DNA from 3 places in the Burkholderia sp. F1 genome. Region 2 is predicted to be linked to each of the others. Evidence: predicted binding sites of a transcription regulator. Region 2 holds the regulator's gene; each other region holds the start of a gene.

Region 1 (4,182 bases), 1.2 Mb from region 2:
TGCACGAACTTCACCTGCGCGACCGGGTTGAACACCACGTCGAACAGGTTCGTCATTTCCATCCGCATCGTCTGGTAGTTGAACTCGGCGCCGACCGGGTTGTTCATCCAGCCGTTCGCGACGAGGATCCACAGCGCGGACAGGTTCGAGCCGAGCGCGACGAGGAACGTCACCATCAGGTGCTTGACCTTCGACAGGCGGTTCCAGCCGAAGAAGAACAGGCCGACGAATGTCGATTCGAGGAAGAACGCCATCAGGCCTTCGACCGCGAGCGGCACGCCGAAGATGTCACCGACGTAGTGCGAGTAGTACGACCAGTTCGTGCCGAACTGGAATTCGAGCGTGATGCCGGTCGTCACGCCCATCGCGAAATTGATGCCGAACAGCTTGCCCCAGAACTGGGTCATGTCCTTGTACACCTGCTTGCCGGTCATCACGTAGACGGCTTCCATGACGACGAGCAGCCAGGACAGGCCGAGGGTCAGCGGAACGAACAGGAAGTGGTAGAGCGCTGTGATGCCGAACTGCAGACGCGACAGATCGACGACTTCGCTACTTATCATGGTGGTCTCCCTCGGTAGAGGCGGTGGCCGGCACCGAGAGCAGCTTCTCGGCGACGGCGGCAGGCGGCAACGACATGTGCTTGGCCTGCGGGTGATTGAAAAATGCGTATTTGAGCGCCATCAGCAGTGCCAGCTTGACAAGCAGCACGATGGTGATGTCGCGGGCGAGGGTCGGGCCGCGGGCCCACGCGGCGAGGCGACCGCGCCAGCCGGTCGCGCCGGTCGTGGGCGCGGGCTTTTTATCGATCGAGATCAAGGCCATTATCCTGAATCGGTTTTAAGCAGGTTTGGGGCGACTCTACGTCGGATTGATGACGGCCGTTAAGCAGTTTTTAATCCTATTGCGCCTGACGCATCAATTTTAAGAGGACGCTCGCGACGTGCGGAGTGCCGCACTGCGGCGGACCGTCGCGAAGGGATCGTCGAAACTTGAGCCAGATCAAGCATCAGCGGAACAGGCGGCGTTTTGGTGAATACCCGATTGAATTGGTCAATTTATGGGCGAAAAAAAACCGCTGCCGGGCGGGCAGCGGTTTTTGATGAAGCGTTTTGAATCAGCGGGATTTACGCATAGGCGGCGAGGGCCGTGCGCATTTTCTTCATCGCGCTCGCTTCGATCTGGCGGATGCGCTCCGCCGACACGCCGAATTCGGCGGCCAGATCGTGCAGCGTCGAGCCGCCCGAGCCGTCGTCGTCGACGTGCAGCCAGCGCGCCTCGATGATGCGGCGGCTGCGCGCGTCGAGCGCGTCGAGCGCCTGCGCGATGCCGTCCGTCTGCAGCATGTCGCGCTGACGCGCGGCGAGCACGGCGGTCGGCTCGTTGTGCGAATCGGCGAGATACGCGATCGGCGCGTAGCTTTCCTCGCCGTCCTCGACCTGCCCCTCGAGCGCGATGTCGCCGCCGGACAGGCGGGTCTCCATCTCGGTGACTTCCTCGCGCTTGACGTTGAGTTCCTGCGCGAGGCCGTCGATTTCCTCGGGCGTCATCGCCTGCATGCCCTTCTTGTGGCTGCGCAGGTTGAAGAACAGCTTGCGCTGCGCCTTCGTCGTCGCGACCTTCACCATGCGCCAGTTGCGCAGGATGTATTCGTGGATCTCGGCCTTGATCCAGTGGATCGCATAGGACACGAGGCGCACGTTCTGCGCCGGATCGAAGCGCTTCACGGCCTTCATCAGGCCGATGTTGCCCTCCTGGATCAGGTCGCCGTGCGGCAGGCCGTAGCCGAGATAGTTGCGCGCGATCGACACGACGAGCCGCAGGTGCGACAGCACGAGGCGGCGGGCCGCATCGAGGTTGTTCTGCTCGCGGAACTCGGTGGCGTACTGGCGTTCTTCCTCGGCCGTCAGCAACGGGATACGATTGACTGCCTGGATATAGGCGTCGATGTTGCCCAGCTGGCCCGGCAACATCGAATGGGTTGCGAGCGCCAGCGAGCCTGCCGATTCGGCCTTAGCGGACGCCGGGCTCAGGGTGTTCGGAAGGGTCAGTGCGTTGCTCACTTAAGAAAACTCCTTTGGAATCAGGGATGAACCCCGGTCTCGGATGATTCCGCGGTCAATCTTAGCACTCCCGCCAACTGAGTGCTAATTCCTTAGAGAGGGTGCGGGCTTTGGAGTTCCCGGATTTCTATCGATCCGGCGATATCGATAGCATTAGGCGTGACCGCTCGAATGTTCGCAAGTTCCGTAACCCGTTGTTTTTCATGAGAATCAGTAGACGATTCCGATTTTTGTAGTTTCGGCAGCAAACCATTTCGCTTTATGATGCCGATCCGAAAAGTCCTTTACCATACCATTCTGTTCGCTCGAGTCCAGTCGTCTGGCGGCTGGCTCCGTTCAACCCACAAAGTTGGAGTGTCAGATGAACAATAAGAACGGTCGGCGGCGGAGCCGGCTTGCGTTGCACGTGGTCCTGGCGGCGTCGCTGCTGGGCGGTTCAGGGGCAGCGCTGGCGGATCGCTGGGGGATCCAGGCGGGCGGCGGGTTCTCCGATCGCCACAGTATCGACAAGGGCAATCTCGGCGTGGTCTGGGATCCGGGCTGGACCTGGTGGGAAATCGGCGGCTGGCACTTCACGTTCGTGATGGAGGGCAACGTCGGCTACTGGCATACGAACGGCAACATTCACACGAGCATCTGGGAGGTCGGCGCGACGCCGGTGTTCCGCTTCATCAAGGGAGCGGGCGAGGTCCGGCCGTACGTCGAAGGCGGCGCGGGCATCCGCGTGCTGTCTCATCCGACGATTGCAACGGATCTCTCGATGTCGACCGCGTTCCAGTTCACCGAAATGGCGGGCGTCGGCCTGCAGTTCGGGCAGCGGCAACAATACCAGGTCGGCTACCGCTTTCAACATGTGTCTAACGCGGGTATCAAAGAGCCGAATCCTGGTATAAATTTCCACCAGTTCTATCTGCAGTACAACTTCTGATTCGCACGCCTGCGCACGGCGTGCGCGTTGCCGAGGAGTCAGGCGATGGCGAAGGTGGTCGATGCGATCCGCGCGCTCGAGCGCGATCGGTTCCGGGCGATGGTGGACGCCGACGGCGAAGTGCTCGACGCGCTGCTGTCGGACAAGGTGTTCTACGTGCACACCAACGGCAAACGGGAAACCAAGCAGCAGTTCATCGACGCCATCGCCGCCGGTCGCCGCCGCTATCGCCAGATCGAAATCCAGTCGCAGGACGTGCTGCCCGTGGGCGACGATACCTGCCTCGTCACCGGGCGCGCGCTGATCGAGATGGAAACGAACAACGGCGGCCTCGTGTTTCCGATTGCGTACACCGCGGTGCAGACGCAGGAGCAGGGGCGCTGGCGCCTGCTCGCGTGGCAGGCGACGCGGTGTGCGACCGACACATGAACGCGCGTGGCGCTCCGTTTCGTGTCCCGTGCGAAGCAGCCTCATGGGCCGCTTCTCGCCGGCCCGCGCAGCGTGGATCGCACGCTGCGCGGGCGGTCTCGCACCGCTCGCTGGTCTTCTTCAAACCCTGATCCGAACCCTGATTCAAGCAGTCAAGCCGCCGCACGACGGTCGGCGCAGTGCCACGCCGAGCGGTTGATCGCGCTGACGACCGCGTCGAGCGCGGCGCTCGCCGCATCGGCGTGCACGCCGACGCCGTGCCGCGGCGGCGCGTCGCCGACCCGGCAGCCGACCGATACCGCGATGTGTCCGTCGACCGTGCGCGCGTGTTCGCACGACGCGACGTCGACCGCGACGCCCGCAGCGGCCGCGAAGGCCGCCGCTGCGCACCGCGCCGCCTCTTCGGGCGTTGCGCCGGCTGCACTTGCGCCGGCGACGTCGCGGTTCTGCCAGCGTGCGCTGCCGCCGTTGCGCGCGGCCGGGCCGTCGGTGTCGAAGAATTCGCGTGCGAACAGCGCGCAGATCGCGTCGCCGGTCACTTCCTCGCCGGATGCGTCGGCGAGCGTCTGCACCGCGTGGCTGAACTCGATCTGCACGCGGCGCGGCGGCGTGAAGCCCATTCCGCGCTCGAGCAGGAACGTCGCGCCGCCCTTGCCGGACTGGCTGTTCACGCGGATCACCGCGTCGTAGCTGCGGCCGAGGTCGGCCGGATCGATCGGCAGGTACGGCACCTCCCAGATCGCGTCGGGCTGCTGCCGCGCG
Region 2 (4,182 bases):
TCGAATGCAGCGCGTCGAGACGCGTTTCGACCTGGGCGAGCCGGTTCGGGTCGAGGTCGAGGCGCTGCGCGTAGTGCGACAGCGAGTACACGGCCTCCTGCAGCTGGATTTCGGCCGGCTCGAGCGACGCGAGCGCATCGCCGAGCGCCGGATCGTAGTCGGCGAGGCTGCGCAGCTTCGACACGATCGCGCCGAGCTGCGCGAGCATCGCGTCGTCCGCTTCGGACAGCGCGTTGAGCGCGCCCTGCACGCCGTCGATCAGGTTCGCCGAATGCGACAGGCGCTTGTGTTCGTTGCTGACCTCGTCCCATTCGCCGGGCTGCGGCGCGAGCTTGTCGAGCTCGGCGAGCTGCCACGCGAGCTTTTCGCGTTCGAGCTGCAGTTCGCGCTCGTGCGCCTTCGCCGCGTCGATCGCCTGGGTCGCGTCGCGCGACACGCGCCACGCGCGCGCGACGGTCGCGGCGTCGGCGACGAGGCCGGCATGGGTGTCGAACAGCTCGCGCTGCGCATCCGGCCGCATCAGCAACTGGTGCGCATGCTGGCCATGGATGTCGACGAGCATCTCGCCGACTTCGCGCAATTGCGCGAGCGTCGCGCTGGTGCCGTTGATGAACGCGCGCGAGCGGCCGTTCGCGTCGATCACGCGGCGCAGCATCACGGTGTCCTCGGCGTCGAACGCGTGCTCGTCGAGCCAGCGCGCGACGCGGTCGTGCTGGGTGAATTCGGCGGTGATGTCGGCGCGACCGCAGCCGGTGCGCACGACGCTCGCGTCGGCGCGTTCGCCGAGCGCCAGCGCGAGCGCGTCGATCAGGATCGATTTGCCGGCGCCGGTTTCGCCGGAGAAGACGGTAAGGCCGCTGTCGAATTCGAGATCGAGCGCGGCGACGATGACGAAGTCGCGGATCGAGAGGTGGCGGAGCATGGTATCGGGGCGGTTGGGCGTCAGGATGCCGTGTCGTCGTCTTCGTTCGATGCGTGCTCGTTCCAGTGCAGCTTCTTGCGCAGCGTCGCGTAATAGCTGTAGCCGATCGGGTGCAGGAACGGCACGGTGTGCTTCGAGCGGCGCACCTCGATCGTGTCGTTCAGTTCGAGCGCGGTAAACGACTGCATGTCGAAATTCACGTTGACGTCGCGCCCGCCGACGATCTGGATCGCGATCTTGGTGTCGTCGGGCAGCACGATCGGCCGGTTCGACAGCGCATGCGGCGCGATCGGCACGAGCACGATGCCCTGCAGCTGCGGATGGAGGATCGGCCCGGCCGACGACAGCGCGTACGCGGTCGAGCCGGTCGGCGTCGCGACGATCAGGCCGTCCGAGCGCTGGTTGTACATGTACCGGCCGTCCACCGACGCGCGCAGCTCGACCATCCCGGAAAAGCCGCTGCGGTTCACGACGACGTCGTTGAACGCGAGCGCGTGGTAGATCGGTTCGCCGTTGCGCATGATCCGGGCCTCGAGCAGCGACCGCTCCTCGCGCTCGAACTTGCCGGACAGCATCACGGGGACGAGCGCCTGCATGTCGGCCGCCGCGATGTCCGTGATGAAGCCGAGCCGGCCGTGGTTGATCCCGATCAGCGGCGTCTTGTACGGCGCAAGCTGCCGGCCGATGCCGAGCATCGTGCCGTCGCCGCCCAGCACGACCGCCACGTCGGCGCGCGCCCCGATTTCGGCCGGGGTGAGCGCCGGGTAGCTGGCGATGCCGATCTCGCGCGCGGTGTCGGCTTCGAAGACGACCTCGAACCCCTGCTTCGCGATGCAGGCGGCCAGCGTGGCGAGCGGCTCGGCGATGACGGGCGTGTTGCTCCGGCCGACGAGCGCGACAGTATGGAACTGATTACCGGTTTTCATGGCGGCATTACACCATAGCTCGTTGACGAAAAGAACCGTTTGCGGCCCCGGGCGCCGCGCCCGGCCCGTGTGCGTGCCGGGCGCGGCCACTCGCCGCAGTCGCGCGGTTGCGCTAAAATTTTCTACCATGCTAGATCCTCGCGCACGAACCCTCCTGAAAACCCTGATCGAACGGTATATCGCCGACGGTCAGCCGGTCGGATCGCGCACGTTGTCTCGTTATTCTGGGCTGGAACTGAGCCCGGCGACGATCCGCAACGTGATGTCCGACCTGGAGGAGCTCGGCCTCGTCTCGAGCCCGCACACGTCGGCCGGCCGGGTGCCGACCCCGCGCGGCTACCGCCTGTTCGTCGACACGATGCTGACGGTCGAGACGCCGATCGACGCCGAGGCGGTCGCCCGCCAGGTCCAGACCACGCTGCAGGCCGGCGAGCCGCAGCAGAAGGTGGTCGCGGCTGCGGCGAGCGTGCTGTCGAACCTGTCGCAGTTCGCGGGCGTCGTGCTGACGCCGCGCCGCAGCCACGTGTTCAAGCAGATCGAGTTCATGCGGCTGTCCGACAAGCGCATCCTGCTCATCATCGTCACTCCCGAAGGCGACGTGCAGAACCGGATGCTCGCGACGCCGCGCGACTACTCGCCGTCGCAACTGACCGAGGCGTCCAACTACATCAACGCGCATTTCGCCGGCCTGTCGTTCGACGAAGTGCGGCGCCGCTTGCGCGACGAGATCGACCAGCTGCGCGGCGACATGACCGCGCTGATGCACGCGGCCGTGACCGCGAGCACCGAGGTGCCGGATACGGAAGACACCGTGCTCATTTCCGGCGAGCGCAACCTGCTCGAGGTCGCCGACCTGTCGTCCGACATGGCGCGGCTGCGCAAGCTGTTCGACGTGTTCGACCAGAAGACCGGCCTCCTGCAGCTGCTCGACGTGTCGAGTCATGCGCAGGGCGTGCAGATCTTCATCGGCGGCGAATCGACGCTCGTGCCGATCGAGGAAATGAGCGTCGTCACCGCGCCCTACGAGGTGAACGGCCAGATCGTCGGCACGCTCGGCGTGATCGGCCCGACCCGGATGGCGTACAACCGGGTGATCCCGATCGTCGACATCACCGCGCGCCTGCTGTCGCTCACGCTCAGCCAGCAATAATCGGTCTGATGGCCAGTCCTGCCATCGTGCCGCAGCGCGCGGCGCGCCGCAATCGGCCGAACGGCCAGTCACCCCTTGCAGGACGGCCCGCTATAATTGAAAGCCGTCCGGTTTCGTGCCCCGAGCACGTCCTTGCTTATGCGCTTCGATCTTGAGCCGCCATCGAGCGTCGCGGCCGCCCATCGCATCGCGGTGCTGCTGATCAATCTCGGCACGCCCGACGCCCCGACGCCGCGCGCGGTCCGCCGCTATCTCGCCGAATTCCTGTCCGATCCCCGCGTGGTCGAAATCCCGCAGGCCGTCTGGCAGGTCCTGCTGCGCACGCTGATCCTGCCGTTGCGCGGCCGCGCGTCCGCGAAGAAATACGCGGCCGTGTGGATGCCGGAAGGCTCGCCGCTGCGCGTGCACACCGAGCGCCAGGTCGAAGGCGTGCGCCACCTGCTCGCGTCGAACGACTATCACGTGCTGGTCGACTACGCGATGCGCTACGGCAGCCCGGGCATTCCGCAGGTGCTCGCGCAGCTCAAGCGCGCGGGTGTCGAACGCGTGCTGCTGATGCCGATGTATCCGCAATACTCGGCGTCGACGACGGCGACCGCCTTCGACGCGGCGTTCAACGCGCTCGCGCGCATGCGCAACCAGCCGGAAGTCCGCACCGTGCGTCATTACGCCGATCATCCGGCGTATATCCACGCGCTCGCCGAGCAGGTGCGGCAGTACTGGGCGCAGCACGGGCGGCCCGATTTCGCGGCCGGCGACAAGCTGGTGCTGAGCTTCCACGGCGTGCCGAAGCGCACGCTCGACCTCGGCGATCCCTATCACGACCAGTGCCAGCAGACGGCCGCGCTGCTGATGACGGCGCTCGGGCTGTCGACGATCGAATGCCGCGTGACCTTCCAGTCGCGTTTCGGCAAGGCCGAATGGCTGCAGCCTTACACCGCGCCGACGCTGCGCGAGCTCGGCGAAGCGGGCGTGCGGCGCGCGGACGTGTTCTGTCCGGGCTTCACGGCCGACTGCCTCGAGACGATCGAGGAGATCGGGATGGAAGTGCGCGACGAATTCATCGCGGGCGGCGGCAAGGCGTTCCACCGTATTCCGTGCCTGAACGGCGCGCATGCGTGGATCGGCGCGCTCGGCGAGATCGTCGCCGAGAATCTGCAGGGCTGGCCGGTCAAGGCGGCGCA
Region 3 (4,182 bases), 110 kb from region 2:
ACCGTGCCAAGGGGCTGTGGGAAGTCGTGTTTCCGGCGCTTCAGAAGCTCGCGAACGACGACGGGATGCGCATCCACCTCGTCGCGCCTGCGCCGAGCGAGGACGAATACAGGAAGCAGCTCGACGATCTTCCGTCTTCGTTCCGGGTGACCCTGCTGCCGTTCGAGCTCGACTATCTGTTTGCGATGCGCCGGTTTGCCCGTTACTCGCCGGACTTCCTGCTGCATGCGCCGAGTTCGACGGTCAACAACGCGTACAAGACGCTGCACCCGCTCGTGTCCGCGCTCATCATGAACGCGGTGCCCGTGCTGCCCGATACGCAACCGTACGATCAGGTCGCCGGCTGCGGGAATGCGGTGTTCGTGCACGATTCCGGCAAGTCGCTGTCTTGGTACAACGCACTCGTCGATGCGTTGAAAGACAGCGCCGGCCTCGAGCAGATCCGCAAGAAGAACGAGGCGTACTGCGCGGCCAATTTCTCCGGGGAAGCGAACGCCGCGGTTCTGCAAACCATTCTCCAGAACCCCGGCAGCGAAGTGTCGTGGGAAACACAGGCGACCCGGTTGCACAAGCTGGCTTCCTGGTCCCGGCAGGGACCGGGCGTGGCCGGGGGCGGTGTATTGGCGCTTGCGTCGGCAACCGAACAAGCGTGCGAACTGGCTGCGCTCCGAAGGCGCTGCCGGTATTCGTGGCGCCACCGCGTCTTCGCCGCCAAGAGCAACCTGTGGGACATGATCTCTCCGCAGTACGCACGACTGAAGTCGTTCAGCGAGAAACAGGGCTGGCGGCGCACCGGATCCTCGCTCGAATTGAGCGATTCGCTCCACGACATGCCGTTCCGGGAATATCGCGTCTCGCTCCCGCCCGGCAAGCTGTCGGCGCTGTACTTCGCGCTCGCGGTCGATTTCGTCAAGCAAGGTCAGGTGGGCATCGAGCTGGTCTCGCCGGAAGACTACATCAAGGACCACATCGTCATCGACATTCAGAAGCTCGATTTGACGAAGCCGGTGCGATTCGATTTCCAGAACATCGAGATCAAGCGCGGCGAAACGTGGGGAATCCGGGTCTTCGCAAAATCGAAGACGCCGGTCTACGTATACGAGTTCATCAACAGGAAGTGGTTCGGACTGAAGTTCGCCGCGCCGACGCCATTCCTGGAAATGGTGACGTCCGCGTAACGCGGAAGCCCGGGCGGTGCAAAGCCGCCCGGCGATTTCACAGGCCGTTCGACGGAAAGGGCCGGGTGCGGCCCTGTCCACACCATGCGGCACTGGCATCGATGCTGTCCCGCGCACGATTCCTCATGGCGGGCCATCCTTTGCTTCAAGGGAGTCATGCGGGCCAGGTTCGACCGGCGCCCTGGTCACGTGCAGCATTTCATACGATTGCGTTCAGCGCGGGTGGTTCTCCCAAGGTATTCGGATGGCAGGCGTTCAATGGCATCCTGCTGTCGTGGTTTGCGGCTGCCGGGATTGCATGGCCGGGCGCAAAAAGACGTCGCCATGACGAACGGGCATTTTCCATCGAGTCCACGTGATAGGCGACACGGTCGATCGACGCGTCGTCCATACACGTAAAGCCGTTCGTTTGAGCGCAGCGGATGCGGCGCGAGGGAGCGCAGACCTCGTTGCGCCTGACCCGATCCAGCAGCGTCTGCGGCGGACAGCCGTCATTGGCGGGATCGATTCGACTGCCGCCGGCATCGGCGAATGTTTGCTACGCTGTTCGCGCACCAGACGCGCTGCGCGCTTTCGAACTTCAGGGGGGGGCTTGCGTGGCTTCTTGCTCATGGCTCCATTCGCTCGCGAGTTGGAGCCCCCACCAAATCCGGTGGCATTTCAAGGTGCGACCCCGAAAGTTGGCCCGCGGCATCCGGGAATTCCCGAGTCACGGTCTCGAAGGTCGCGCGCAAGGCCGGATTTGCGTTGGCGCGTCATGCGATCGCTGCCGCTGAAGGATCTGTGTAAAGATATGATCAAATTGTAACAATTTGATTTATAACAAGAAATTTCCTGGTGCGGGCGTTCTGCAGCGCTGTCGAGTACAAACTTGAACGAACAAAGTTCAAAGTTGAACGAACCTCGACGGCACCGCCGTCCCCTTCTTGAATTTGTCAAAACCCGTCCATATAATTAGCACTCGCTGCACGAGAGTGCTAACAATTCTCTGCCTGGCGAACCGCCGGGCAGATTCCCTAAGCGTTCTTCAATCTCAGTCAAGAGAGGAGTGAATATGAACCTTCGTCCTTTGCACGATCGCGTGATCGTCAAGCGCCTGGATCAGGAAACCAAGACCGCCTCGGGCATCGTGATCCCCGACGCAGCTGCCGAGAAGCCGGATCAGGGCGAAGTCCTGGCCATCGGCCCGGGCAAGCGCGACGACAAGGGCGCGCCGATCGCGCTCGACGTGAAGGTCGGCGATCGCGTCCTGTTCGGCAAGTACGCTGGCCAGACCGTCAAGGTCGACGGCCAGGAACTGCTGGTGATGCGCGAAGAAGACATCATGGCCGTGGTCAACGCCAAGTAAGCGTCCACTGACGGTACATATTCCCAAGAATCCAAGGAGTTAGAAGATGGCAGCTAAAGACGTCGTATTCGGCGATTCCGCCCGCTCGAAGATGGTCGAAGGCGTGAACATTCTCGCCAACGCAGTGAAGGTCACGCTGGGTCCGAAGGGCCGCAACGTGGTGCTCGAGCGCAGCTTCGGCGGCCCGACGGTCACCAAGGACGGTGTGTCGGTCGCGAAGGAAATCGAGCTGAAGGACAAGCTCCAGAACATGGGCGCGCAAATGGTCAAGGAAGTCGCTTCCAAGACCAGCGACAACGCAGGCGACGGCACGACGACGGCAACCGTCCTCGCGCAATCGATCGTCCGCGAAGGCATGAAGTACGTCGCATCGGGCATGAACCCGATGGACCTGAAGCGCGGCATCGACAAGGCAGTCGCAGCGGCAGTCGAAGAGCTGAAGAAGATCAGCAAGCCGTGCACGACGAACAAGGAAATCGCGCAAGTCGGCTCGATCTCGGCGAACAGCGATTCGTCGATCGGCGATCGCATCGCTGAAGCGATGGACAAGGTCGGCAAGGAAGGCGTGATCACCGTCGAAGACGGCAAGTCGCTGGCCGACGAGCTGGACGTCGTCGAAGGCATGCAATTCGACCGCGGCTACCTGTCGCCGTACTTCATCAACAACCCGGACAAGCAAGTCGCCGTCCTCGACAACCCGTTCGTGCTGCTGCACGACAAGAAGGTGTCGAACATCCGCGATCTGCTGCCGGTGCTCGAGCAAGTCGCGAAGGCTGGCCGTCCGCTGCTGATCATCGCTGAAGACGTCGAAGGCGAAGCGCTCGCAACGCTGGTCGTCAACAACATCCGCGGCATCCTGAAGACCGTTGCGGTCAAGGCACCGGGCTTCGGCGACCGCCGCAAGGCGATGCTGGAAGACATCGCGATCCTGACCGGCGGTCAAGTGGTTGCGGAAGAAACCGGCCTGACGCTCGAGAAGGCAACGCTGGCAGAACTGGGCCAGGCGAAGCGCATCGAAGTGGGCAAGGAAAACACGACGATCATCGACGGCGCAGGCGAAGCCGTGAACATCGAAGCGCGCGTGAAGCAAGTGCGCACGCAAATCGAAGAAGCGACGTCGGACTACGACCGTGAAAAGCTGCAAGAGCGCGTGGCCAAGCTGGCCGGCGGCGTGGCAGTGATCAAGGTCGGCGCTGCGACCGAAGTCGAAATGAAGGAAAAGAAGGCACGTGTCGAAGACGCACTGCACGCAACGCGCGCAGCTGTGGAAGAAGGCATCGTGGCAGGCGGCGGCGTTGCGCTGATCCGCGCTCGTACCGCGATCGCAGGCCTGACCGGCGCGAACGCCGACCAGAACGCCGGCATCAAGATCGTGCTGCGCGCAATGGAAGAGCCGCTGCGCCAGATCGTCACGAACGGCGGCGAAGAAGCGAGCGTCGTGGTGGCAGCGGTTGCTGCAGGCAAGGGCAACTACGGCTACAACGCAGCGACGGGCGAGTACGTCGACATGGTCGAAGCCGGCGTCGTCGACCCGACCAAGGTCACGCGCACCGCACTGCAGAACGCAGCGTCGGTTGCTGGCCTGCTGCTGACGACGGACGCAGCGGTCGCAGAACTGCCGAAGGAAGACGCTCCGATGCCGGGCGGCATGCCGGG

What was found. Region 2 encodes HrcA, which represses chaperone genes, less so after heat shock. Its sites were predicted from a motif close to TTAGCACTCNNNNNNNNNGAGTGCTAA; they were not measured.
Region 1: rpoH (RNA polymerase sigma factor RpoH) is a predicted target of HrcA. The motif match lies at 2,125-2,151, and genes of this name have one in related genera.
Region 3: groES (co-chaperone GroES) is a predicted target of HrcA. The motif match lies at 2,133-2,159, and genes of this name have one in related genera.

The regions. Positions count from the first base shown of each region.
Region 1 covers NZ_CP172421.1:3,625,381-3,629,562, reverse strand. The annotation lists gene ACFIMZ_RS17125 (cytochrome ubiquinol oxidase subunit I) at 1-563, opposite strand, end outside; gene cydP (cytochrome oxidase putative small subunit CydP) at 553-825, opposite strand; gene rpoH (RNA polymerase sigma factor RpoH) at 1,128-2,063, opposite strand; gene ACFIMZ_RS17110 (acyloxyacyl hydrolase) at 2,425-2,991, shown strand; gene ACFIMZ_RS17105 (nuclear transport factor 2 family protein) at 3,037-3,420, shown strand; gene leuA (2-isopropylmalate synthase) at 3,573-4,182, opposite strand, start outside.
Region 2 covers NZ_CP172421.1:844,576-848,757, forward strand. The annotation lists gene recN (DNA repair protein RecN) at 1-922, opposite strand, end outside; gene ACFIMZ_RS04090 (NAD kinase) at 943-1,848, opposite strand; gene hrcA (heat-inducible transcriptional repressor HrcA) at 1,976-2,998, shown strand; gene hemH (ferrochelatase) at 3,137-4,182, shown strand, end outside.
Region 3 covers NZ_CP172421.1:959,318-963,499, forward strand. The annotation lists gene ACFIMZ_RS04645 (glycosyltransferase) at 1-1,178, shown strand, start outside; gene groES (co-chaperone GroES) at 2,233-2,526, shown strand; gene groL (chaperonin GroEL) at 2,573-4,182, shown strand, end outside.